Regions from separate parts of the Turicibacter faecis genome, predicted to be linked through region 2. Evidence: a T-box and tRNA genes for the amino acid it is inferred to sense, from the RefSeq annotation. Region 2 holds a T-box; the other holds one or more tRNA genes.
The links. The T-box of region 2 lies ahead of asnS (asparagine--tRNA ligase). A T-box ahead of a tRNA ligase gene usually reads a tRNA of that ligase, here a tRNA-Asn.
Positions count from the first base shown of each region.

Region 1 (12,399 bases), 940 kb from region 2:
GCGCCTATAATTCCACGCATATCGCTGCCCAGTTTAACATCGATCCGTCACGGCTTGGAGCACAGGTGATATCTGGAATTGGTTTTTTAGGTGCTGGGACAATCATTAAAGAAGGGACAACAATTAAGGGATTAACGACTGCAGCTAGCCTTTGGGTTGTTGCCTGCTTAGGGTTAACCATCGGAGCCGGAGCATATATTCTCGCCATCGTCGGATCCCTTTCCGTTTTAATCACGTTAACCGTCTTCGAACATGCCTCATCATTTATTCCCTTTGGAAAATACCGACGCTTCTCTATCCATATTAAATGCAAAGAATTAACCGAAACTCTTCAGTTTTTAAATGAAATCTCCCTTAAATATCACGCTAAAATACTTGATCTTGAACTTATCTCCGTGATGGGGGATATTCGTGAAATATCTTTTCATCTTTCCACTAAACGATTAAACAAATCACTCGACTCAACAACCCTATTTTCTGACATGAATCAAGATGAAAAAATCATCTCTATTAAACTAACCGAATATTAAAAAGGAGCTTAAACCTAGTTTAAGCTCCTTTTTAAAGCCATCTAACCTACTCACTATCAAACGAATACCGTTAGAAATAAATTTCCTACAATTAACAAAGAGAGTGCTCACCTTACGCACCTTATAAAAGTTTCTTCCATCATACTGCCACTTTAATGTCATCAACTAAAACTTTCTTGAGGCACCCCCGCCACCCGATCGGCCGCCTCCTCCCCGTGAGGATGAAGAATCAGATGTTGAAGAAGAGGAGACATTAGAAAAAATACTTAATATCACAAATAACGTATCTATAGCATCCAGTCCAAGGATTCGGCAGATAAAGAGATAGATAACAAACGTCACCACAAAGCCCACCATCATAAAAACGGGATGAATTGAGGCCCCCTCATCAATCGATGTAAGATGCCCCTCAAAAGTATCTTCATATCCATACTCCTCTTGAACGGCGAGGACCAATTGATTAAAAATATTAGTGATTGCTTCCGAATAGTCCCCTAATGATAGATCATTCATGGAGGCATCAATGATTCGCCCAACTTTTCCATCAGGCAAAATCCCTTCTAATCCATAACCTACTTCCACGCGTATCTCTCTATCTTTTACTGCTAATAAAACGAGCACGCCATTATCATATTGCCTATTTCCGAGTTTCATCATCTCAAACTGATTCACAGCATAACTTTCGATGTCTTTCCCCTCTAAACTATTAAGGGTTACAACCGCTAATTGTGGTTGCTCCTTCGTTTTTTCAAATGCACGATTAATCGTTAAAATATGTTCCTTTGCCTGTTCACTCAATACGTGCGCCTGATCCGTTACATAAAAATTTTCGGATGGTTGAATAGCGGCTTGTCCTTTAAGTGGCCAAAAAGCAGCACAACTGCTTATAAAGCACACGAGAACGAAAAAGCGAATGAACCTTTTGAAATTCCGACATACTACTACATGTTTATTATTTATAATTTGCATTCATAACATCCCCTTAACTACCCGAAAAAAGGTTGCTCTCCATGCAACCCTTCCTTCTTAAAACTCTACATTTGGAGCCTGTTCCGCACCAGATTGTGCCTCAAAATAATCTCGTTTTTCTACACCCATTAAACGTGCAACGACACTTGTTGGGAACTTACGAATTTTTGAGTTAAACATTTTAACCGATTCATTGTAACGATTACGCTCTACACTAATTCGATTTTCCGTTCCTGCTAATTCATCCATTAATGTTTGGAATTGAGCATCAGCCTTTAAGGCCGGATAGTTTTCAGTAATCATCAATAACCTTGAAAGTGCACCTTCTAATTCATTAGATGCTTCAACCTTATCGTTGATTGTCTTTGCACCAGCTAGTTTTGCACGAGAATCTGCGATTGATGTAAAAACTTCTTTCTCATGCTCCATATAACCTTTTGTTGCATTAACTAAATTGGGAATTAAATCAAATCGACGTTGTAATTGAGTTTCTACCGCAGCAAACTGTCCATCTACATTTTCCTCAGCAGAGACAATCCCGTTATAACTTGAAATAAAAAAACCTGCTATAACCACAATGATAAATAAAATACCCATTATAATTGGTGCTGATTTTTTCATCCAAACATCCCCTTTATTTTCAATTTTATATGATTATTATAACATAAATGAAAGTTTATTAAACATCTATTGCCTTTTTTATTAAATCTTTCCCTAAGGAAGGAGAACGCGAAACCAAATGAACCTAACCTAATCCTCAGCCATAATTTTTAACTTAAAAAATCTAATCTCTCCAGTATCAAATCAAAAGGGTCCTTTTTTATCGCTTTTCTTCTCGAGTGATCAATGACAAATAATCTTGCGCGCCTATTACTTTCACAGGGATTTCATTTAGAGGTTGTCTCCTCTTGTCGTTTAGTGACCACCCTATGTGTGAAAAAGAACTTTATCCCCATCATAAATAGGGCAGGTGCTAACAAATAACTCGTAATTGCCAATAGGGTATATAAAGACGGTTGATACCGGTAAATGTCCTGAACAAACGCAATTGGAATCCGTAATGGTTTCTGGATAATCATCAAATTAGCTTCATAATATTTATTTAAAATAAGGCAAATCATCGTTGCCCCCAAAAAATAGGCACTAAAGTAACCGTAGCTTTTCAAACAAATTAACTCTGGCACATAGCGAAGGTATAAAACATTTAAGTAAATCATGAGAACATGAAATATTAAACTATGAAGACTTAAAAAATGCCAGATGGGATAATTCATCAAAGACGTTGTGGGCATCAATAAAAAACTAACACCCCCAACAATCCCCCCTATTATAATAAACGACTCCCCTAACCTTTTAATAACCCCTTTCCCGTAGCCACTCATAAAAGACGCATAAATAAATAATGAACAAAAGGAAAGAGGAAGCCATGAATCGATTTCAGTATATCCATAATAAAACTTGTACCCTATTTTAACTAATTCTAACAAAGTAACAACCCAAGCAATCACGCGTGTAACTCTTATTAAATGATTTTCAGATAAATAGCGAAAGGACACGCGTAATCCGATGACCAACGCGAAAACACAGATAAATAAGGCTACTAAATGAGGAAGAGTAAACATCCCCGCCGCATCATACTCATGTAAAGGAGCAAAAATAGGAACTTGCATAAACTCCATAAAAACCCGCCTCCTTCTAATTTCAAACCATAACCTCAAAGCTAAAAAAAGTTACCCCTTAAAACTATTCGACCCATAGATTAAGACATAAATTCTTTGTGTTGTTAATGTGCATCCCCCTCCCATTTCCTAATAATTATCCGTATCAGCAGGAGGAAAGAGCATCTATCAAAAATAATATAACAAAACTCGACAAAATACTACTTATTTTAATCCCTAATCATCACGAGTAGGGATTAAAAATGAAAATAAAGTTTGAGTAGGTTGTTCAGGTGAGATGGGATTAAGAATAAATAAAAATATAGATTCCTAAAAGAATTCTCATACCATCTACTTCAATCCTCTACACTACATATAATATGTGTGCTTACCTAATTAATCTACTAAAAAGGAGAATTTTGTCGCTTAAACTTTAAATTCATACTATTCTTTACCTCTCTGAAAAATAGAAGATCTATATGGTTTATTTTTTAATACCTATCCCCTTTTCCTGACCCAATGAGAGCTCGAAAGAAATGCCTACACAAAGGGGACCTAATCCTGGCATTTGACAACTATTCGACTCTCGCCCGTCATCCTCCGTTGAAAAAAGATATTTTTAAAACCGTCTGACTTGAAATCGACAACCCCTTCCTTAAGAATCGTCATTATTAAAAAAAAAGAAGCGAATCAAAGCATACATACTAGAATCCACTTCTTTTATAGATCTTATCAAACTTCACGCCATAAGATTAAATCTAATCACCTTTAACTATTTGGACGAGCATCATATTGAGTACGCATCGTCAATATTAATTGATGATGCATCGGCGATTCAACTAAAGGCATCGCTTTACATGCTACTTTTCGAACATCCCCCTGTTCTTTGTGATGACAACAAGTCGATTTTAAATAACTTAAAAACTCCATATGAGATTTATTCTGACACAGCTGCTGATTTTTTCTAAACGTCAGCTTATTATCTCCCTCCGTTTGGTAAAAAACATCGTCATTTTCTAAAATCCCCTTTAGTTTATGAGCCATTCTATCTCTCCCCCTTTGTCCTACTAATAGCATACGCGAATCCCCTCTAAAATATACGAATCTCGCGGTGAAAATACACTAAATTTTGGTAATAACACTCCGTTATCTCTCATTTTTCTATAAACTATTAATGTGCAATTTTTAAGAAAAATTTTCCAAGGAATGAAAATACACTTACCCTATGCAATTTTCAACTCTTCAAAAATGGTTTTTAATTCCACACCTTTTTGAGCTTTATGATAAATTAATTTCACTAATTCTTGTTTTTGCTTTCGTTGACACTGGCGTAAACTGTCACCCAAACAACGATTATTTAACGTTATTCGTTTTAAATAAAGGTAAACGAATTGAATCATTAACATCAATCGTTTAATCCCTTGTAAAGTTCGAATTTGATAGTTCCCCATTCCGAAATTTTGCTTCACTTCTCGGAAGAAAATTTCAATAGGCCAACGTTTAGTATAGTGTTTAAGTAGTTGTTTGGCAGACATTTTCAAATCATGACTCATAAAACAACGTAAAGCTTTTTCTTCCAAAGGAGCCGTTTGGCGCAACTTAAAATGATTTGGACGACATGTCCCCCTCTTATTCGTCCCTTATATAGATACGTATAATAACGCTCAGATCCGACGGTCACTAAGTCGAGATCATGAAGGGATAATGTTTTCGCAAATTGTTTCAGTTGAATTCCGTTGGGACGGTAACCTTTAGGAAGAATGATTCGATTCGTTTTAATCGCTCCTAAATAATGAAACCCGACTTGCTTAGCCGTTTGAAGGAGAGCTTCACACGTATACCAACTATCCGCTAAGACATAGCCTTTATAGGGAGGTTTGGGTAATTCCATCAGAGCTCTTCGAACGAGTTCGATTTTACTCTGTTTCTCTTTTTCATAGGGAATGATTTGATAAGGAAGAATTAAATCCTCACATTGAAGCATCAAGGCGACAAATTGATGACCATAAACGTGTTGATGATGAAGATGAGAAAAGTGCCAGCTACATCCTTGAATAGGATGTGTTGCCCGTGACGAAGGTTTAGTTTTAACACAAGTCGTATCATCAACCATCACGTAAATAGGTTGTTGAGTTTGATAAGAACGCTGATAGATACAGGATAAAACATAGGTTTGAATCTGGTGACTGATCGCCTCCTCATCCCAAGGACTATCCGTTAAAAATCGTCCAAAACTTGTCCGATGACAGTGTTTAACGGCAGAGATTTTCCCCTGATAATTTTCCTGAATCATCAAGTTTAGAAACTGGTTAACATGATTAAACTGAGGTTTAGATAAGAATAAATCTAAATCAAGTTGTTTTAAAAATTTGAAAATTGAATTTGAATCTGATATAATACTATCCATGAACATTAACTTAATTCCCCCTCGTTAATTGGTTGTAGGAGACTTAATTATACAGGGATTTAAGTTAATGTTTTTTCTTTTTTTACTGGTATTTTATAGCTGGAAATTAATTGGAAGTAGTTTTGCACATTAATAGTATAAAAAAAGAATCCGTAAAAATTTCTTTCTACGGATTCCTTTTTACTCTAACGTCAAGAAAATGGAGGCATCAATCGGAGTCGAACCGATGCATTGGAAATAATATTCCCTGCCTTACCTCTTGGCTATGACGCCTATTTCTATTTTCTTTTAATGGAGGCGCCAATCGGAGTCGAACCGATGCTCAGGGAGTTGCAGTCCCACGCCTTACCTCTTGGCTATGGCGCCTGTTTCTATTTTCTTTTAATGGAGGCGCCAATCGGAGTCGAACCGATGCTCAGGGAGTTGCAGTCCCACGCCTTACCTCTTGGCTATGGCGCCTTTTCTATTTTCTTTTAATGGAGGCGCCAATCGGAGTCGAACCGATGCTCGGGGAGTTGCAGTCCCATGCCTTACCTCTTGGCTATGGCGCCTTTTCTTCATACTTCATTATATGCATTCAATCAAGAAAATGAACCATTTGTCCTATAAAATAGAAATATTTTTAGGCCTCATTAATTGAATGTCCACTCTCCCCTGTACAATAAAAACAACATAAAAAATGGAAACAGTCCCTGTTTCCATTTTAGTGATGAAGGTGTTCATAAACATCAAAGAAAAGTTTAATCCAATGCGAGGGTGCCTTCCCATCCCTAATGTTTTGAATTAACCGTCCAGTTATGTCTTTCCTATAAGGGCTCTGTGCCAATTGCCGGTGAATAGCAACAGGGAGTTCAAATAACCATTCATCTTCAATCATTAATAAGGCTCCTTCGTGGTAATGAATTAAAAAATGAGCCTTCTTATCTTGTTCCATTAACTCCTCGAATCCGTCCTCTCTTAAATACTGACATAAAATCCACTGCGCTACCGTTATTAAATCTTTTGGAGCACGTTGTAAATGATGATAAATACCGTTAGCAAACGGTTGGTAATCCATCTCAATTTGAGCCTCGATTGCCTGTTGAATCGATCTAAAATTAAAGCAAGACTGCCACCTTCTCTCTAATTCCAATACGATCTGCTCACGTACATCCGATAAGGTGATATTAAATAACATAATGAGCTCATCATCCGTTAATTGATTGAGATACATCCTTACAAGTGAAGATAACTCACCATTTGGCCCCGTTAAAAAGGAGGCTAACTTCACATATTCCACGTCCAAAAATTCATGAAGGACATGTCTCCCTACAAAGTGCCGTATTAACTGTTGCACAATCATCCCCTCAATCACCGGACACAGTTGAGTTCGTGACATTAAAAATTCAAGGCACTCCCCAATCGTAGTAGAAACCATCACTTGACTAAATAAAAAACGAACCATTCGAATCAGTTGTTCATCACCCATAGATAGTAACCCATACACCTCTAAAAGTGTTTGCCGCATTCTACCAATCCCCTGCTCGACCTCTTTTGAAAGTGCCTGATTCGTTAATAAAGAAAAAACGTGTTGACCATACCCAATTAATTCATCCACATGCTTTGTCTGTAAACGCGTGATTCCCATTCGAGCAATCAAACTTTGAAGCTCTTTACGGCTCATATAATGAATCATTAAATACAAGGTAAACGAATCAAGTTCTTGAGCACCTTGCATCAAACGCATCTCTATATATTTTTTATATAAGTAAGTCACCTCCTGACAATGATTAATGACCAACTTATTTTCATCAATAAATTCAAATAATTCTTGAATTTTAAATTGCACCTGCTCTAATTGAGAAGATCCCTTGGTCAAATCATCCGCTAAAACGAGCACCTCACTTAAATACTGATTTATAAAAGAAAAATTACTCAAATCAGCTAAAAAAACATACTTTCTCTTAAAACTAGCCGGCAAATGATAGTAGAGTAATTCCAAATTCAGCTGAGAAATCTCATCAGCCACCCCTAGACCCTCCTCCGGCGCTAAGCGCGAAACAATTAATTTCCCCACGAAATACCGATTAAACTGAGCTAAAAAATAAAGTAAATACTGTCGGCTCTTAAACGCCTCAACAGCTGTCTTCTTATATAAATCGTAAGCGTAAGACCAATTACCATGCCTAAACTGATAGTAAGCTCGATCATAGTGCTGCCAACTCCCCCCCTCGTTAACACAACATTCCGACAATATACTCGTATATGGTGGCATTAAATAATTTTTTTTATTGTTACTGAGCTCATACACCTCTCCATCCCTAGAAGACACGCGGCAAATTCCTGCTTTTTTTAATAACTCAAAAGTTTCAGCTTTGAGCTGACTTGTTTCTAACAACGTTAACTCTCCTAATTCTGAAACTTCGTCCTCAATCAATAATCTTAAATCCTTTAATCGTGCCCGTTTCAGCTCAATCAGTGGACGCAATTGATAAGCTAATTTTTCCTCCTTTAACACATGTTGATACATATTTTCTAAATTTAACGAAGAGAGTGCCTGAAAAAATGAGCGATAACGTTCTAGATACGGATACTTCTGTGCCTCTTTTAGAAGATAATTCACATCAATCACATGAATACCTTGAGATTTATAATAATCAAAACTATTATGATCAAGCATCTGTTCTAAATAAAGGAGATAAACGGGTTGAAAACTACTTCCTTGTAATTCCTTCACCCAATTTAAAATCAATTTCATATTACGGTCATTTAATGAATATCCAACAAAGAGCGTCGTATTCGATGCAATAATTGATTTGACCATCGTTTCAATGAGACGAAACTGGCGGCTATAAGACAGATAGTCGTTTTCTTTTAAAACAACATTCTGATGCCGAACATCTCCATGCATCTTAATTAAAAATTTCTTTGTTCTCGTCTGGGAAACTTCCTCATCCTTTGCAATCACATCATAAAATAAGCCTCTAGCATAAATAGCCTGTTCTAGTAAATCATCATAATTAGTAGTGATTAAATGGACCGGATTTAGTTTTAAAATCTCATCATGAATCAAATTACTTTGTAAATCCAAATCAAAAATATCCCGTAATAAATCATAATATTCTTTATGCCCGCGCAAATTATAATATTTTTGTGGAATTCGTAAATATTCATTTTGCGAGTATTTCTCTTTTTGTTCAGAAAAGGGACCGGCAAATTGGTCAATAACCTCCTTCCACGAAGGAAAATGAGAGAGCATCGACACCCCCGCCCCAACAACAACCACTAACTTGTTATCTTCTGACGCCCTTTTAATAATCCTTAAACTCTCTTGAATAAATGGTTCCATTTGTACCCCCATCCCTGTGTGTCTTCTAATCAATGCCTGCATGACGCTCATCCCAATATGTTTAACGATTCAATCGATGCCTAATCACTCACGGTTTATCTCTCCTATTTTATGAGGGATCTCCTCCTAGCATACCGTTCGTTCATCACAAACTAAATTCTTTCAATTATATTCTTTTAAAAATAGGTTAAACTAACAGTAACTATAGGAGGGATTCTTGTGAGCCTAAAAGAAACATATGATGATTTATTTTTCAAATCTTCGGAAGTCCAAAAGAATTTAGATACATTAAAACAACGAATGGAAGAACTCGATACACAAATTCAAGTGATTGAACGTAACCCTAATTTTTTAGAAACAGACGTTGAACCATTGTACGAGTTACTTTGGAAGGCGAGAATAGATTATAAAAAACAACAAACTGAATTTCATACTTTAACGCTCCAACTCCAACAGCTCAACCATATTCTTGAGGATCTCCACTAGTCCTCTCTCTTCACCATAAAAAAAGCATCCTATGATGCTTTTTTATTTCAAGTAAATCGGATGGTAAGAAGCAATATAACCACTGTCACCATTAGGTTCAAAAACGACGGTAGCTGCTCCTACCTTGTGGCAATCAACAGTCATGGACCACCCTTTATCTAAAATCAGTTGATCTCCTAACATCCTATCCTCTAATTCATATAAATCTAAATCAATCGTATAAGTCCCATCCTCATTTTGCTGACACTGATAAACCTCAGGATAAATCGCATCTTTATGAACAGGAATTTCTGGACGTGCAACATAATCCCCTAAATCAATATAGATATTATCAATGACAAGGTCTTCATTAAAATAATGATCAATTAATGACTTCATCATCTTTTTATCGAAAGCCACATACACCTCTTCATTTTTAAACATCTGTTCAACCATTGCTGGATACTCAAGTTCAAGCATATAAGAGGAAAAGTTCAAAAGTTGAAGCGTGTGTTCCTCATCCGCTTCATAATCTAAAAAGTGTGTCACCGTTAATGCGCTAAAATACTCATTTAACTCACCCACCTGTACATCAGAAAGAGGAATAACCCATTCCTCTTCGGTTTCAACAGATACTGCCTTACTGTTTCCAAAGCTCAATAAAATAACTACACATAACATCGCCAATGAAAACCAAACCATACCTAACACCTGTTTCATTAAAAATTCGCTCCTTTAATCTGTTCTCATAAAGATGATTTTGTTTATAAATGCGGATTCAACACGCTCTCAAACCCTTTGAGTTAGAGTGAGTTAAAATCATCTTCATCCATCGAGCAGATTTTTAAATTTACCTTGCTAGATAAAACCTTATGCCTGTGCAGATAAATTTTTACGATTCTTAAAACATGGATGGCGACACCGGCAACTTTCTTACCATTACCCCACCATCAGAAGGAAGCACTGGTTAAAATATAAAGACCCTTTCTAGTTGATAGATTTGATGATTAAACCTGTTGCAACGCAACCCTCTCTTCCATCATGCGACAAATTAATGATTGATATCTATTATAGTTTATTCCACAAGCCTAAAAAAGTTGACAATGTAAAAGGCTATAACTGGGATCTGTTATAGCCTTTCGTAGTGATGTGATTAATTATTTAGACATTCCCATTCACATATATATGTCCTTTAATCCCTAGATAGACCTTTAGAAGAAATAAAAGTTAAAAGTTGACCGATTTATTCACCCCTTCAATGGTTACACACCATCGATTAATAAACCCACGCCCGCATCGCCTACGATGCCCATTCCAAACAGGACCCTAGCTTCGGAAGCCCCCCTCTGTTTCTACGTTTTAGTGCATAAAAAAATGTCCAGTAGGTGATAAAGTTATCACATACTGAACATCTGCATGAAATGGCCTTGAGACCTCTAATTCAAATTTTCCATACGTTGATTCCATAGTCGTCAAGGTTGCATTTTGTGGACTCGGTGTTGAATGCACCTTAAAGGATTTAATAATGGCCTCTGTTACCTCAAGCGTGTTTGTAAAATTTCCTGTAAACGATACGGTAATCTGCAATAATCGTTGATGTGAAATCAAGAACGCACGCGTCATAACCCCCAACTGCTTTACCGACTCCCGAATAACAAGTGCTGGATGACCATCAATCACCGTCTCCTCTAACTCATCAATTCCCACCTGGTTTAATTCACGTTTTACCAACTGTTTTAAAAATTTTCGTTGATCCGATTTCGTATGAAAAGAGGCCAAATCTAATCGTCGATTACGAATCGTTACCACCAATGGAGCAAGCATATAATCCTGACATTGGCTTCCCTCATAAGCAATAAAATCATACCCGTCACGATAATGGTCCACTTTTAGATGATTAGGCACTAAAAGACTATAATTAGATGCCCCATACTCTTCTAATTGATGATAGACATACTCGCGACAAGCGTATTTTCCTAACAACTCTTCTAAATTTAACCCCTGAAGCGTTGTGCAGAATTGATGATTTAATCTCATGAATCCATTTCCCCTTTTATCAAAGATATTCGATTGTAGTCGTCTTTTTTACTACATTGTCATTGTATGGGCCAAAGTGGTTTTTTAGACATTATTTTTTTCACCCTTCACTTTAGCCTCCCTTATCTATCTCGCTTAAGACGATTAAACCCCCCACCTAAAGATATTCATTTATACAAAAAGACATTCCACTCTTCTCTTTCCACTTTTTTCATAGCATGCGAATCTGTACAAAAACACTGTAACGCTTCAACACCCCGCCGCTCTCACAAAAGAAGGGGGCACTAAAATTCAATTGAAAACGCAGTAACATGACGGTATACTAAAGGTTATCTACTATTAATGTGCAATTTTTAAGAAAAATTTTCCAAGGAATGAAAATACACTTACCCTATGCAATTTTCAACTCTTCAAAAATGGTTTTTAATTCCACACCTTTTTGAGCTTTATGATAAATTAATTTCACTAATTCTTGTTTTTGCTTTCGTTGACACTGGCGTAAACTGTCACCCAAACAACGATTATTTAACGTTATTCGTTTTAAATAAAGGTAAACGAATTGAATCATTAACATCAATCGTTTAATCCCTTGTAAAGTTCGAATTTGATAGTTCCCCATTCCGAAATTTTGCTTCACTTCTCGGAAGAAAATTTCAATAGGCCAACGTTTAGTATAGTGTTTAAGTAGTTGTTTGGCAGACATTTTCAAATCATGACTCATAAAACAACGTAAAGCTTTTTCTTCCAAAGGAGCCGTTTGGGCAGACTTAAAATGATTTGGACGACATGTCCCCCTCTTATTCGTCCCTTATATAGATACGTATAATAACGCTCAGATCCGACGGTCACTAAGTCGAGATCATGAAGGGATAATGTTTTCGCAAATTGTTTCAGTTGAATTCCGTTGGGACGGTAACCTTTAGGAAGAATGATTCGATTCGTTTTAATCGCTCCTAAATAATGAAACCCGACTTGCTTAGCCGTTTGAAGGAGAGCTTCACACGT
Region 1 is NZ_AP028127.1:1,462,557-1,474,955, forward strand. Features, by position in the region: gene AACH31_RS06950 (MgtC/SapB family protein) at 1-530, shown strand, start outside; gene AACH31_RS06955 (TPM domain-containing protein) at 696-1,499, opposite strand; gene AACH31_RS06960 (LemA family protein) at 1,557-2,120, opposite strand; gene AACH31_RS06965 (TMEM164 family acyltransferase) at 2,387-3,178, opposite strand; gene AACH31_RS06970 (hypothetical protein) at 3,926-4,201, opposite strand; gene AACH31_RS06975 (transposase) at 4,381-4,710, opposite strand; gene AACH31_RS06980 (transposase) at 4,707-5,570, opposite strand; tRNA gene AACH31_RS06985 (tRNA-Asn) at 5,765-5,837, opposite strand; tRNA gene AACH31_RS06990 (tRNA-Cys) at 5,857-5,930, opposite strand; tRNA gene AACH31_RS06995 (tRNA-Cys) at 5,950-6,023, opposite strand; tRNA gene AACH31_RS07000 (tRNA-Cys) at 6,042-6,115, opposite strand; gene AACH31_RS07005 (SIR2 family protein) at 6,268-8,934, opposite strand; gene AACH31_RS07010 (hypothetical protein) at 9,112-9,378, shown strand; gene AACH31_RS07015 (hypothetical protein) at 9,421-10,077, opposite strand; gene AACH31_RS07020 (hypothetical protein) at 10,717-11,394, opposite strand; gene AACH31_RS07025 (transposase) at 11,786-12,115, opposite strand; gene AACH31_RS07030 (transposase) at 12,112-12,399, opposite strand, start outside.
Region 1: it has a tRNA-Asn gene. The T-box ahead of asnS (asparagine--tRNA ligase) is inferred to sense a tRNA for this amino acid. The anticodon was not compared.

Region 2 (12,399 bases):
AAAAGTACCTGGTTATGTGCTAAGTATACGTCAATTGCATCATGCGAATCATCTAAAATTTTTGATAATTCAATTAAACTACGTCCTGGAATAACAATATTAAAAGGTTCATGCAGCTTATTTAGTGGAATTACTTTTTTTGATAAGCGGTAACTATCTGTTGCAATACACATCAGTTCATCAGCATCATACCTGAAGTTCACCCCAGTTAAAACCGGCCTGTTTTCAATATGTGCAGTTGAAAAAACTGTCTGTCTTATAATCGTTTTTAACAATTGTTTTTCTAAATGAATCGGGTTATCATGTTTAATCAGTTCAATGTTCGGATATTCCGAAACATCTAATCCATTTAAGGTATACTCACTACGTCCACATTTAATAATGACATAATGTCCCTCAAAGGTGCTAATTTCTATGATATCCCCATTTAATTTCTTTATAATTTCAATAAAATATTTTCCTGGGATAATAATTGATCCAATCGAGTCAATCTGTATTACTTGTGTATCATTAACCTCTAACGGTAAAAACGTATTAATTGTAATATCTGAATCACTCGTAGTTAGATATAATCCTTCTTCAGAAACAACAAATTTGATTCCCATCAATGCAGGAAGAGGCGTTTTTGATGGAATCGCCTTACTAATATAAGACAGTTGGGTTAACAATAAATGACGATCAATCTTAATTTTCATCTGAATCACTCCTATATAGTTATATATTATTGCTGTTTAATAATCTTTTTAGTAATAAAATTTGTGGATATAGGGGATAAGGCTATCAAACCAAATAATAACAGTATCGGCACCCTGTGTGTAATATGTTGATATTATGTTGATAAATTAGCCCTTCATCTTCAAACCCATGTGTATAACTTATGATAATGTTTGTTTTAAGTCACTAATAGCCTTCTTTAAATCCGTATTATCCTTTAACTCTTTTTCTATTTTTTCGCATCCATGCATAATCGTTGTATGATCCCGCCCGCTAAATGCTTCACCAATTTTAGGAAATGAACTACCCGTTAATTCCCGAGTTAAAAACATGGCCACTTGTCTTGCATAAGCAATATTTTTTTTACGTTTTTTAGATAAAATATCCGCAACAGATACGTCGTAATAAGCCCCAACCTCTTTAATAATGTTATTTACATCAACTTTTGATTTTTTTTGCTCAGCCCTAAATAAATCTCTTAATGCTTCATTAGCTAATTCAATAGTGAAATCTGAGTTATTAATTGTCGCATAAAAAATTAATCTTTTTAAAGCTCCTTCTAATGTACGCACATTACTGTTAAATTTACTTGCGATAAACTCTAACACCTCTTCAGGAAATTCCTCTAAATTAATATTCTCCCCGGCCAATTTTTTTTTCATAATTTCTATACGTGTTTGGGTATCCGGAATTTGAATATCTGCTTGTAATCCCCACTCAAACCTCGAAGTTAAACGATCCATAATATCCTTCAAATCTGATGCCGGACGATCCGATGTAATAACAATTTGCTTATTACTATTATACAATTCATTAAATGTATTGAAGAATTCTGTTTGAGTTTGTTCTTTTTTGGACAAAAACTGTATGTCGTCTATTAAAAGAACGTCGATATTTCGATATTTTTCTTTAAAAGATTCAAAATTATTATCTAATGTTGCATGACGGTAATCGTCAATAAACTTTTCAGAGGTACAGTATAAAATTCTCGACGAAGGATTATCATCTAAAATGAAATTTCCTATCGCTTGCATTAAATGGGTTTTTCCTAGTCCAACACCACCAAATATATATAAAGGATTCGCAACTTCCCCTGGTCGTTCAGCCACTTGAAGAGCAATCATGTACGCGAGTCGATTGCTTTTTCCAGCAACAAAACGATCAAAAGTGTATGTTGTATTTAAATTACCTCGATAATATTTTGGCAAATTAGGATCTGGCTTCGTTAAATCAAATGCCTGTTGATCATTTTTCACATAATCGGCAGTAATAAATTTAACATCATAATTTAAACCAGATACCTCTGCTATCATCTCTACAACTTCTTTTAAATAAAATTTATCTAGCATAAATTGTTCGTGATTGTTTTGAACAATAACGTACATTTTGTTATTTTTTATTTTATAAACCTTCTTAGGCGTGCTAAAGAACATATCAAAAGATTGTTGTGAAATATTTGACTTTAAACGATCAATAGCATCATCCCATATTCGTTGATATTTTTCCACCGTGTACACCTCATCTTAGAGTCTCTTCTATCAACATTATAGCATAACAAAATGTTAAAGAAGTCCACAAACTATAAAAAAAAATAAAAACTTATTAACATCTTGTGGATATTATTAAAATCAATACATATTACTACACTTTTCGACAACAAAAGGTGGATAAACTATTCTGATTTTATTGATATTATCAACGTTTCTATTATTTATCCTCATATCCACATGTCATATAATCAACAAATTGTCGAAATGTTGATTATATTGTGGAAAGTGAGATAAAATTAACACTATATCTATGTTTATTAACATATCCACATGTGTATATAATTTTTATTATCTGGACAATATATAGGTGCTTATGCAAAAAGTAATGTTTGACTTTCTTTTGAATATTTACTATAATATTGAATTATGCTATGGTATAAGACTCTTAGGAGGTGTTATAGATGAAACGTACTTGGCAACCTAACAAACGTAAACGTGCAAAAACTCATGGTTTCCGCGCTCGTATGGCAACACCAGGAGGACGTAATGTTTTAGCGCGTCGCCGTAAAAAGGGTAGAAAAGTGTTATGTGCATAAGACCACTCTTTAAAGTGGTCTTTTTACTATATAAAAAACTATAGCGGGTGAGCTAATGCAAAAAAAATATCGAATTAAAAAAAGTACCGAAATAGAAAAGGTAATGAAGCGTGGTCGTTCAAGGGCAAATTCTTATTTCATTATATATAAATGTATTAACAAGGAAATAGCTAATCCCCGGTTAGCCGTTTCTGTGGGAAAAAAGGTCGGAAAAGCCTTTGAACGCAATAAGGTCAAACGATACATTCGAAATATTACTATAGAACATCTAAATGAGATAAACCCTGATTATGACTATTTTGTTATTGCACGAAAAGGTGTAAAGGAATTAGATTATGCCGAATGTAAGTACCAATTAGAGCAACTATATAAAAAGATCGGAATGATCCCAAAGTCATAAATATAAAAAACGTCAAAATAGACCTCAAATGGGGTCTATTTTGACGTTTCACTAACCCAAATGTTAAAATAAATTATTATTTAACTATACTAGTTTCGGAGGTGTTTGCATGTTTCAAGATACAATCGCAGGTATTGCCACTGCCATGGGAGAGGGAGCTATCTCTATTATTCGTGTCAGCGGTAAGGATGCCATATCCATTACAAATAAGTTATTGAATGGGCGAGATTTACATAAAGCTCAAAGTCACACGATTAACTACGGTTTTATATACAATCCCGAAACGGGAGAAAAGGTTGATGAAGTGCTAATTTCAGTGATGCGTGCTCCACGCACCTTTACTGCCGAAGATGTTGTTGAAATAAATTGTCACGGTGGGATATTGGTAACAAATAAAATTCTTGAATTGCTATTGGTTGCCGGAGCACGAGTCGCTGATCCCGGAGAGTTTACAAAAAGGGCATTTTTAAATGGTAGAATCGATTTAGCCCAAGCGGAATCTATTATGGATATCATCCATGCTAAAAGTGAACAATCATTATCTCTGGCCTTGAATGGATTAGATGGTAGAATATCACGTCTAATTAAGGAAATGCGCGAGGAAATATTGAACATTATTGCGAATATAGAGGTTAATATCGATTACCCAGAGTATGATGATGTAGAGGAGATGACTTCCGAATTACTACTTCCTCTTTCCATGAAGATAAGGGAAAAAATGATTAAGCTTTTGGAAACTGCTAAAACTGGACAAATTTTAAGAGATGGAATTAAAACTGCAATTATTGGACGACCAAACGTAGGAAAATCAAGTCTACTTAATCAGTTGATGCGGGAGGAAAAGGCAATTGTAACGGATATAGCTGGGACTACCAGGGATACTGTTGAAGGATATATAAATGTTGGTGGATTAACACTTAATTTAATTGATACAGCTGGAATACGGGAAACAACAGATATTGTGGAAGCTATTGGCGTAGAAAAGTCGAAAAAAATATTAAGTGAAGCACAACTAATCTTACTCGTTTTAAATAATAATGAACCACTAACAGATCAAGATAGACAGTTATTAAAACTTACAGATGAAAAAAAACGAATTATTATTTTGAATAAAACAGACTTAGAATCTAATATTGAACGTAATGAAATTCCTAACTATATTGAAACTTCAATGGTTTTAGATGAGGGTATTGAACTTTTAGAAAATAGTATTAAAGAAATGTTTGAGCTAGGAGAGATAGGTTCTACGGATATGACCTATATATCAAATGCTCGTCATATCGCTAAATTAAAGCAGGCCCTTACCTCCCTCGAAGATGCAATTGAAGCGATGAAAATAGGGATGCTTGTGGATATGGTTGAAATTGATATAAAAAATGCCTGGCATATTCTTGGGGAAATTCTCGGGGAAGATATTGGAGATGCATTACTAGATGAATTATTTAGTAAATTTTGTTTAGGAAAATAAATCAAAATGTAATTAAAATAAGTACACAAGTCAAACTTAATAAAATACTTTTTAAACGAAGCTATTTGAATAAGAATAGTTTCGTTTTTTTCTTTTATTTGTTATTTTTAAGGTTGGTTCGATGAAGAAATAAGGCCTGTTATGGATGTTTTTAAATGTAATTTTATTTAATACTTTATTTCTTATCTATTAAGTGTATTAGCACTTTATTATATATAACGAGTGTGCCTATAGAAAAAAGAAACACTTAAATAAGTATTAGAAGGGTGAACAGTAATCGACAATATAAAACATTATGCGATAAAACATACACAGCATGTGTGTATAAATTTTAAATACATCAACAGTTTATTAACAAGATATCTACAATCTAAAATATGATAATATCAATAAATTTAGGGTTTATCCCCAATATCCACATATATTATTTTTATTATTATTAAAAAAAGAAAAAATATATTATCGAATTATGTAGAAACTTGTTATTTATCTCGAGATAACGTCGAAAAAAGAAAAAAACAGTTATTTTGTAAGAAAATGAGTTATATCGCTTGAATTCCGAGAGTTTTAAACTTTAAACTATTAATGTGCAATTTTTAAGAAAAATTTTCCAAGGAATGAAAATACACTTACCCTATGCAATTTTCAACTCTTCAAAAATGGTTTTTAATTCCACACCTTTTTGAGCTTTATGATAAATTAATTTCACTAATTCTTGTTTTTGCTTTCGTTGACACTGGCGTAAACTGTCACCCAAACAACGATTATTTAACGTTATTCGTTTTAAATAAAGGTAAACGAATTGAATCATTAACATCAATCGTTTAATCCCTTGTAAAGTTCGAATTTGATAGTTCCCCATTCCGAAATTTTGCTTCACTTCTCGGAAGAAAATTTCAATAGGCCAACGTTTAGTATAGTGTTTAAGTAGTTGTTTGGCAGACATTTTCAAATCATGACTCATAAAACAACGTAAAGCTTTTTCTTCCAAAGGAGCCGTTTGGCGCAACTTAAAATGATTTGGACGACATGTCCCCCTCTTATTCGTCCCTTATATAGATACGTATAATAACGCTCAGATCCGACGGTCACTAAGTCGAGATCATGAAGGGATAATGTTTTCGCAAATTGTTTCAGTTGAATTCCGTTGGGACGGTAACCTTTAGGAAGAATGATTCGATTCGTTTTAATCGCTCCTAAATAATGAAACCCGACTTGCTTAGCCGTTTGAAGGAGAGCTTCACACGTATACCAACTATCCGCTAAGACATAGCCTTTATAGGGAGGTTTGGGTAATTCCATCAGAGCTCTTCGAACGAGTTCGATTTTACTCTGTTTCTCTTTTTCATAGGGAATGATTTGATAAGGAAGAATTAAATCCTCACATTGAAGCATCAAGGCGACAAATTGATGACCATAAACGTGTTGATGATGAAGATGAGAAAAGTGCCAGCTACATCCTTGAATAGGATGTGTTGCCCGTGACGAAGGTTTAGTTTTAACACAAGTCGTATCATCAACCATCACGTAAATAGGTTGTTGAGTTTGATAAGAACGCTGATAGATACAGGATAAAACATAGGTTTGAATCTGGTGACTGATCGCCTCCTCATCCCAAGGACTATCCGTTAAAAATCGTCCAAAACTTGTCCGATGACAGTGTTTAACGGCAGAGATTTTCCCCTGATAATTTTCCTGAATCATCAAGTTTAGAAACTGGTTAACATGATTAAACTGAGGTTTAGATAAGAATAAATCTAAATCAAGTTGTTTTAAAAATTTGAAAATTGAATTTGAATCTGATATAATACTATCCATGAACATTAACTTAATTCCCCCTCGTTAATTGGTTGTAGGAGACTTAATTATACAGGGATTTAAGTTAATGTTTTTTCTTTTTTTACTGGTATTTTATAGCTGGAAATTAATTGGAAGTAGTTTTGCACATTAATAGCTTTAAATATTTAAGATCACTTGTGTTTAATCTCTATAATTCGACAAAAACAAACACCTTATTCACATAGTTGTTGATAATAATCGACATATATCAACAACTTGTCTACAATTTATTCACATCCAAAAACATCGTTAAATCGACACTTTAGTACACTTATCCACTGTATCCCCAACGTTTATTATTGATTTTATTATTTAAACAAAATATTATTAATTATTGCATTTTGCGACTAAAAGCATTATTTTTTGACATATGACAACAGATTCTTTGTATCGAAGTTTAGGTGAAATAATAAAAAAATAATATTTTAAAAAATAAAATAAAAGGACTAGCGAAAATAATCAAATTTAAATTCTGCAAAATAAAACATAAATTAACATAATTCACGTTATTGCAAAAATTTTATTATTTTGTCGAAGAAGGTGTTTGGAGTATAGGATAAATATTCGATGAGTAAATATTGACTAATAAGAGCAAAGGGTATAATATTTAAATAATTAAATATTTACGTTGAAAAGGAGAGTAGCTTTTAATTGAAATTGTAGCGATCTAGGGATGGTGAGAGCCTAGAATGGATTTGGAAGTGAAGAACACCTTGGAGTAACTTACCGAAAACAATGTTTGTAAGTAGATTAAGTCGTAAATTCCGCGTTAAGGATGAAGTGTAAGAACTATATGTTCTTAAACTAGGGTGGTACCGCGGATTAACAGTCATTCGTCCCTTTTTTGGATGAGGACTGTTTTTTATTTTTAGTAATTAAAAAAATTAAGGAGGATTTTTAGATGGAGAAAGTTGTAACACGACAATTATTTAGAAACTTAGAACGATTTGAACATCAGTCTATTGAATTGAATGGATGGGTTAGAAATAATCGTGCTCAAAAATCTTTTGGCTTCTTAATGATTAATGACGGATCATTTTTTGAAACCATTCAGGTTGTATATGAGGAAAGTTTAGATAATTTTAAAGAAATCCAAAAAATCCGTGTAGGTTCAGCTGTAACTGTATATGGGGTAGTTATACCTACGCCAAATGCTAAACAACCTTTCGAGATTAAAGCGCATAAATTAGTCTTAAAAGGAGATTGTCCGGAAGATTATCCAATTCAACCTAAAAGACATACTCGTGAATTCTTAAGAGAAGTAGCTCATTTACGTCCCCGAACTAATTTGTTTTCTGCCGTTTTTAGAGTGCGTTCATTAGTTGCATTTGCAATACATAGCTATTTTCAAGAAAAAAACTTTGTATACGTGCATACCCCAATTATTACAGGTTCTGATGCTGAGGGAGCGGGAGAGATGTTTCGAGTTACAACACTAGACTTAGATAATATCCCTCGAAATGAGGAAGGAGTCGTAGATTTCAAACACGATTTTTTTGCTAAGTCTACTAACTTAACAGTATCGGGACAACTTGAAGGGGAAGCATTCGCTCTTGCCTTACGAGATGTTTATACATTTGGCCCGACTTTCCGTGCAGAAAATTCTAATACCCAACGTCATGCATCAGAATTTTGGATGATTGAACCAGAAATGGCGTTTGCCGACCTAAAAGACGATATGGATATGGCAGAAGGAATGATTAAATATATTATTAACTATGTACTAGAAAATGCCCCAGAAGAGATGAACTTTTTTGATCAGTATGTTAGCAAGGGAGTACTAAATCGAGTTCAAACTGTTGCTAATTCTACATTTAAACGAATTACCTATACAGAAGCAATCGATATTTTATTAACTGCCAATAAAAAGTTTGAAAATAAAGTTGAATGGGGGATTGACTTGTCGACTGAACACGAAAGATACCTGACTGATGAAGTTTTTAAATCGCCGGTATTTGTAACAGACTATCCTAAGGACATTAAAGCATTTTATATGAGAGTTAATGATGATCAAAAAACAGTAGCAGCTATGGACCTGTTAGTTCCAGGGGTAGGAGAACTAATAGGAGGATCCCAACGAGAGGAGCGTCTAGATATTTTAGAAAAACGTATGGAGGAAATAGGTGTTCCTACAGAAGATTTAAATTGGTATTTAGACTTACGTCGTTATGGTGGTGTGACTCATTCAGGATTTGGATTAGGTTTTGAGCGTATGGTTATGTATCTAACTGGAGTTGAAAACATTCGTGACGTAATTCCTTTTCCACGTACCCCTAAAAATGCTGAATTCTAATTGATGATAAAAAAACTAGAAAAATAGATATTATTTTCCTAGTTTTTTTTGTCTTTTTTTATAGATATAATTTAAAAAGTTGATTCCAAAAAATTCTAAATAGAATAAGACATCGTATATATTTATAAAATTATTGCAATAATCATATAGAATGGATAAAATAAATTGTGCTATAATTAAAAGATAAAATTACACATTATGGATGATGGTAGAATGGTTATGAGTAAAATAACGGGTGTGGTTAATTTTCATATGAAATTAACTCAAGGTTTAGAGGTAACAGAGACCTCGTATGAGACGCAAGGAAAATATTATAAAAAAAATAATATAGGCTTTTTATTCTTTGAAGAGAAAAATATTGACGATGACCATATTACGAAGTGTAGATTAGAATTTGATGATAACACTATTCGTATTCGTCGCAATGGAACGATAATATTAGATCAAAGATACACCAAAAAAAAAAATGTAGATGGGTATATAAAAACGCCTTACGGTGAACTTATTAGCACGGTAAAAACTCATTGTTATAATCTAGAGGAATGCGAAAATAAATTTCGGATAAATTTAGACTACGATTTAACTGTACAAAAGGAAAGAGTAGGAAATTATAAACTGAGCATTTATTTTAAAAAGGAGGATATGTCTTAGATATGATCCAAACGCTGAAAGAAAACTTAAAGAATGAAATTAAGGAAACAGTTATCAAGTGTGGTTATGTTTCTTGTGAGGAAGATATCAATGTTATTTTAGAAAATGCGAAAGATGCAAAACACGGGGATTATTCGACTAATATTGCAATGCAGTTAACTAAACGTGCAAAGAAAAATCCACGTATTATAGCTGAAGAAATAGTAAAAAACTTTGATACAAATAAAGCTGATGTTGCAAAAATTGAAATTGCCGGCCCAGGTTTTATCAATTTTTTCCTGAAAAAGACGGTATTTACTAAGTCTATTAAAGGCATCATTGATTTAGGTGATGATTACGGTAAAAGTAATTCCGGAAAAGGTTTGAAATATAATGTTGAGTATGTTTCAGCTAATCCGACTGGCGACCTACATTTAGGTCATGCTCGAGGAGCTGCCTTGGGTGATTCTCTTTGCCGACTTTTGTCGAAAGCGGGATATGATGTGACTCGTGAATACTATGTAAATGATGCGGGAAATCAAATTCATAATTTAGTTGTTTCGGCTTATGCTCGTTATTTAGAGGCATTAGGGAATGAATCAAAAATGCCGGAAGATGGTTATTATGGACCGGACATTATTTTGTTAGGACAAATGATGGCGGAAAAATATAAAGAGCAATTTGTTGGAAAATTAGATGAAAATTATGATTTGATTCGTCAAATATCGCTTGATTATGAGTTAGATAAAATTAAAAAAGATTTAAATATGTTTGGGGTAGAATTTGATTTATTTACGAGCGAGAAATCAATCTACGATAAAAACCTCGTGAAAGAATCAATAGATCTTCTTCAATCAAAGGGATATATTTATGAAAAAGATGGGGCAATTTGGTTCCGTTCGACTGATTTTGGAGACGACAAGGATAGAGTTTTAAAAAAATCAGATGGCTCATATACTTACCTAACACCGGATATTGCAAATCATATCGAAAAACTTAATAGAGGAAATGATAAGTTAGTAGATATTTGGGGAGCAGACCATCATGGATATATTGCTCGCGTAAAAGCTGCGATGCAGGCATTAGGATATGAGGCGGATAAATTAGAGGTAGATATTATTCAGATGGTTCGCTTAATTAAAGACGGAGAAGAGTTCAAAATGTCTAAGCGAACGGGAAAAGCTGTTACGATTCGTGATCTTGTTGATGAGGTTGGAGTAGATGCTGTTCGTTATTTCTTTGTCATGCGTAGTGGTGAAACACAAATGGATTTCGATTTAGATTTGGCTACGAAAAAGTCAAATGAAAATCCTGTTTACTATGCTCAATATGCACATGCAAGAACATGTTCTATATTAAGACAGGCTAAAGAAAAAGGCTTTTCCGTTGACGTAAAAGAAAATTATGAATTTATTAATCACGAAAAAGAGTATGAAGTTATTAAATTAATGGGGGAATTTCCTAACGTTGTAGCAGATGCAGCAGCAAAAAGACGTCCTCATTTAATTTGTAATTACGTAAATGATTTAGCAACAGCCTTCCATAGCTTATATAATGCTGAAAAAGTAATTAATGAAGAGGATAATGCAAAAACAAACGAAAAATTAGCATTGATCCAAGCTCTTGAGATAACTATAAAAAATGCATTAAATTTAATTGGAGTATCGGCGCCGGAAAGAATGTAAATTATAAAGAGGAGGATTTAGAATGACTACACATAATGAAGAAATGTCAATGTTAGAAGTAGCGGAGTTATTAATTCAAAGAAAAATAAAGCCTCAAAAATTCGAGAAAATCGCTAAAGAGGTATGCGAAATTATGGGATTAACTGATGAACAGTTTCAAGCAAGATTACCACAATTTTATTCAGATTTGACCTTAAGCGGTAAGTTTGTAACTGTGGGTGAAGATAAATGGGATTTAAAATCACGTCAAAAATATGAAGTAGCTAACTATGATACATATGATATCGATTTCGATGATGAGGAAGTAGAAGCAATTACTGAAGATGGGTTTGATACATATGATGCCGAACCTGTCTACAAGGAAGAAATGGATAAAGATGAAACTGATGAGTTTTTAGATAAGGCTGATAATGAAGATGATTACAGTGATGAAAGTGAAGTAGAGGTTGATGAGGACCCAGAAGAGTTTGAAGGTCTAGCTATATACCAAGAGGATGAATTAGAATAGTTGTTCAAATTAAGGTTTTTAGGTTAAGACGATAAAAGATTAATCTCAGGAAAATAATAGATACTCGTAAATCTTCCAACAAATGGATGCTTAGTAGTAGCGTTTGTTGGAAGATTTTTTTGATGCACTATGTTAAAAGGTTAATGAAATGATAGTCTATCGCAGTGAAAGACTAAATTGAAATCCTAGTGGCTATACTGCTAGGATTTTTGTTTTAGGTTTTGTTAGATTTTGAACCATGAGAATACGAGATTTAATTACCCTAGCAATGAAGGAAATGTACGAGCTTCGCTACATACACTAGGGGACCCAATGATAGAAACTACGGTATCCAAAGGCAATACGCCTAATGACCTTAATTTTATTATTAATTCCTTCGATAGGACCATTTGTGTAATGAGTTGAGAGAGTATTTTTAATATAGGATTGATAAGTTTTAAAGGTTTGGAAAGCTGTTTGAAACTCAGGAGAAACAAGTGGGTGTTCCGTTTCGAGTAAATGATTAAATCGTTTTAAGTTTTTCGTCTGAAGAGCGAAAAGTAACTCTGGATATAAATCATAAGTTGCTTTTAATTCAGAAGGTGTTTAAAACAGTAAACTGATCGATAAGTGGTGACATTAAGTAAAGCGTGAGATTTTAAAAATAAACGTTAATAACGTTTGAATTTACGACCATGCTTTTTGAACTTTTTCATGAATCGAATTCGAGTTTTATTCAGTGCACGAGAGAGATATTGAACAAAATGAAATTTATCAATGATAATTTAGGCATGAGG
Region 2 is NZ_AP028127.1:2,404,078-2,416,476, forward strand. Features, by position in the region: gene dnaN (DNA polymerase III subunit beta) at 1-695, opposite strand, end outside; gene dnaA (chromosomal replication initiator protein DnaA) at 876-2,222, opposite strand; gene rpmH (50S ribosomal protein L34) at 2,666-2,800, shown strand; gene rnpA (ribonuclease P protein component) at 2,856-3,200, shown strand; gene mnmE (tRNA uridine-5-carboxymethylaminomethyl(34) synthesis GTPase MnmE) at 3,310-4,668, shown strand; gene AACH31_RS11690 (transposase) at 5,303-5,632, opposite strand; gene AACH31_RS11695 (transposase) at 5,629-6,492, opposite strand; T-box leader at 7,127-7,351, shown strand; gene asnS (asparagine--tRNA ligase) at 7,409-8,800, shown strand; gene AACH31_RS11705 (DUF1934 domain-containing protein) at 9,014-9,451, shown strand; gene argS (arginine--tRNA ligase) at 9,454-11,115, shown strand; gene rpoE (DNA-directed RNA polymerase subunit delta) at 11,138-11,623, shown strand; partial or broken gene AACH31_RS11815 (transposase) at 11,924-12,190, opposite strand; partial or broken gene AACH31_RS11720 (ISL3 family transposase) at 12,274-12,399, opposite strand, start outside.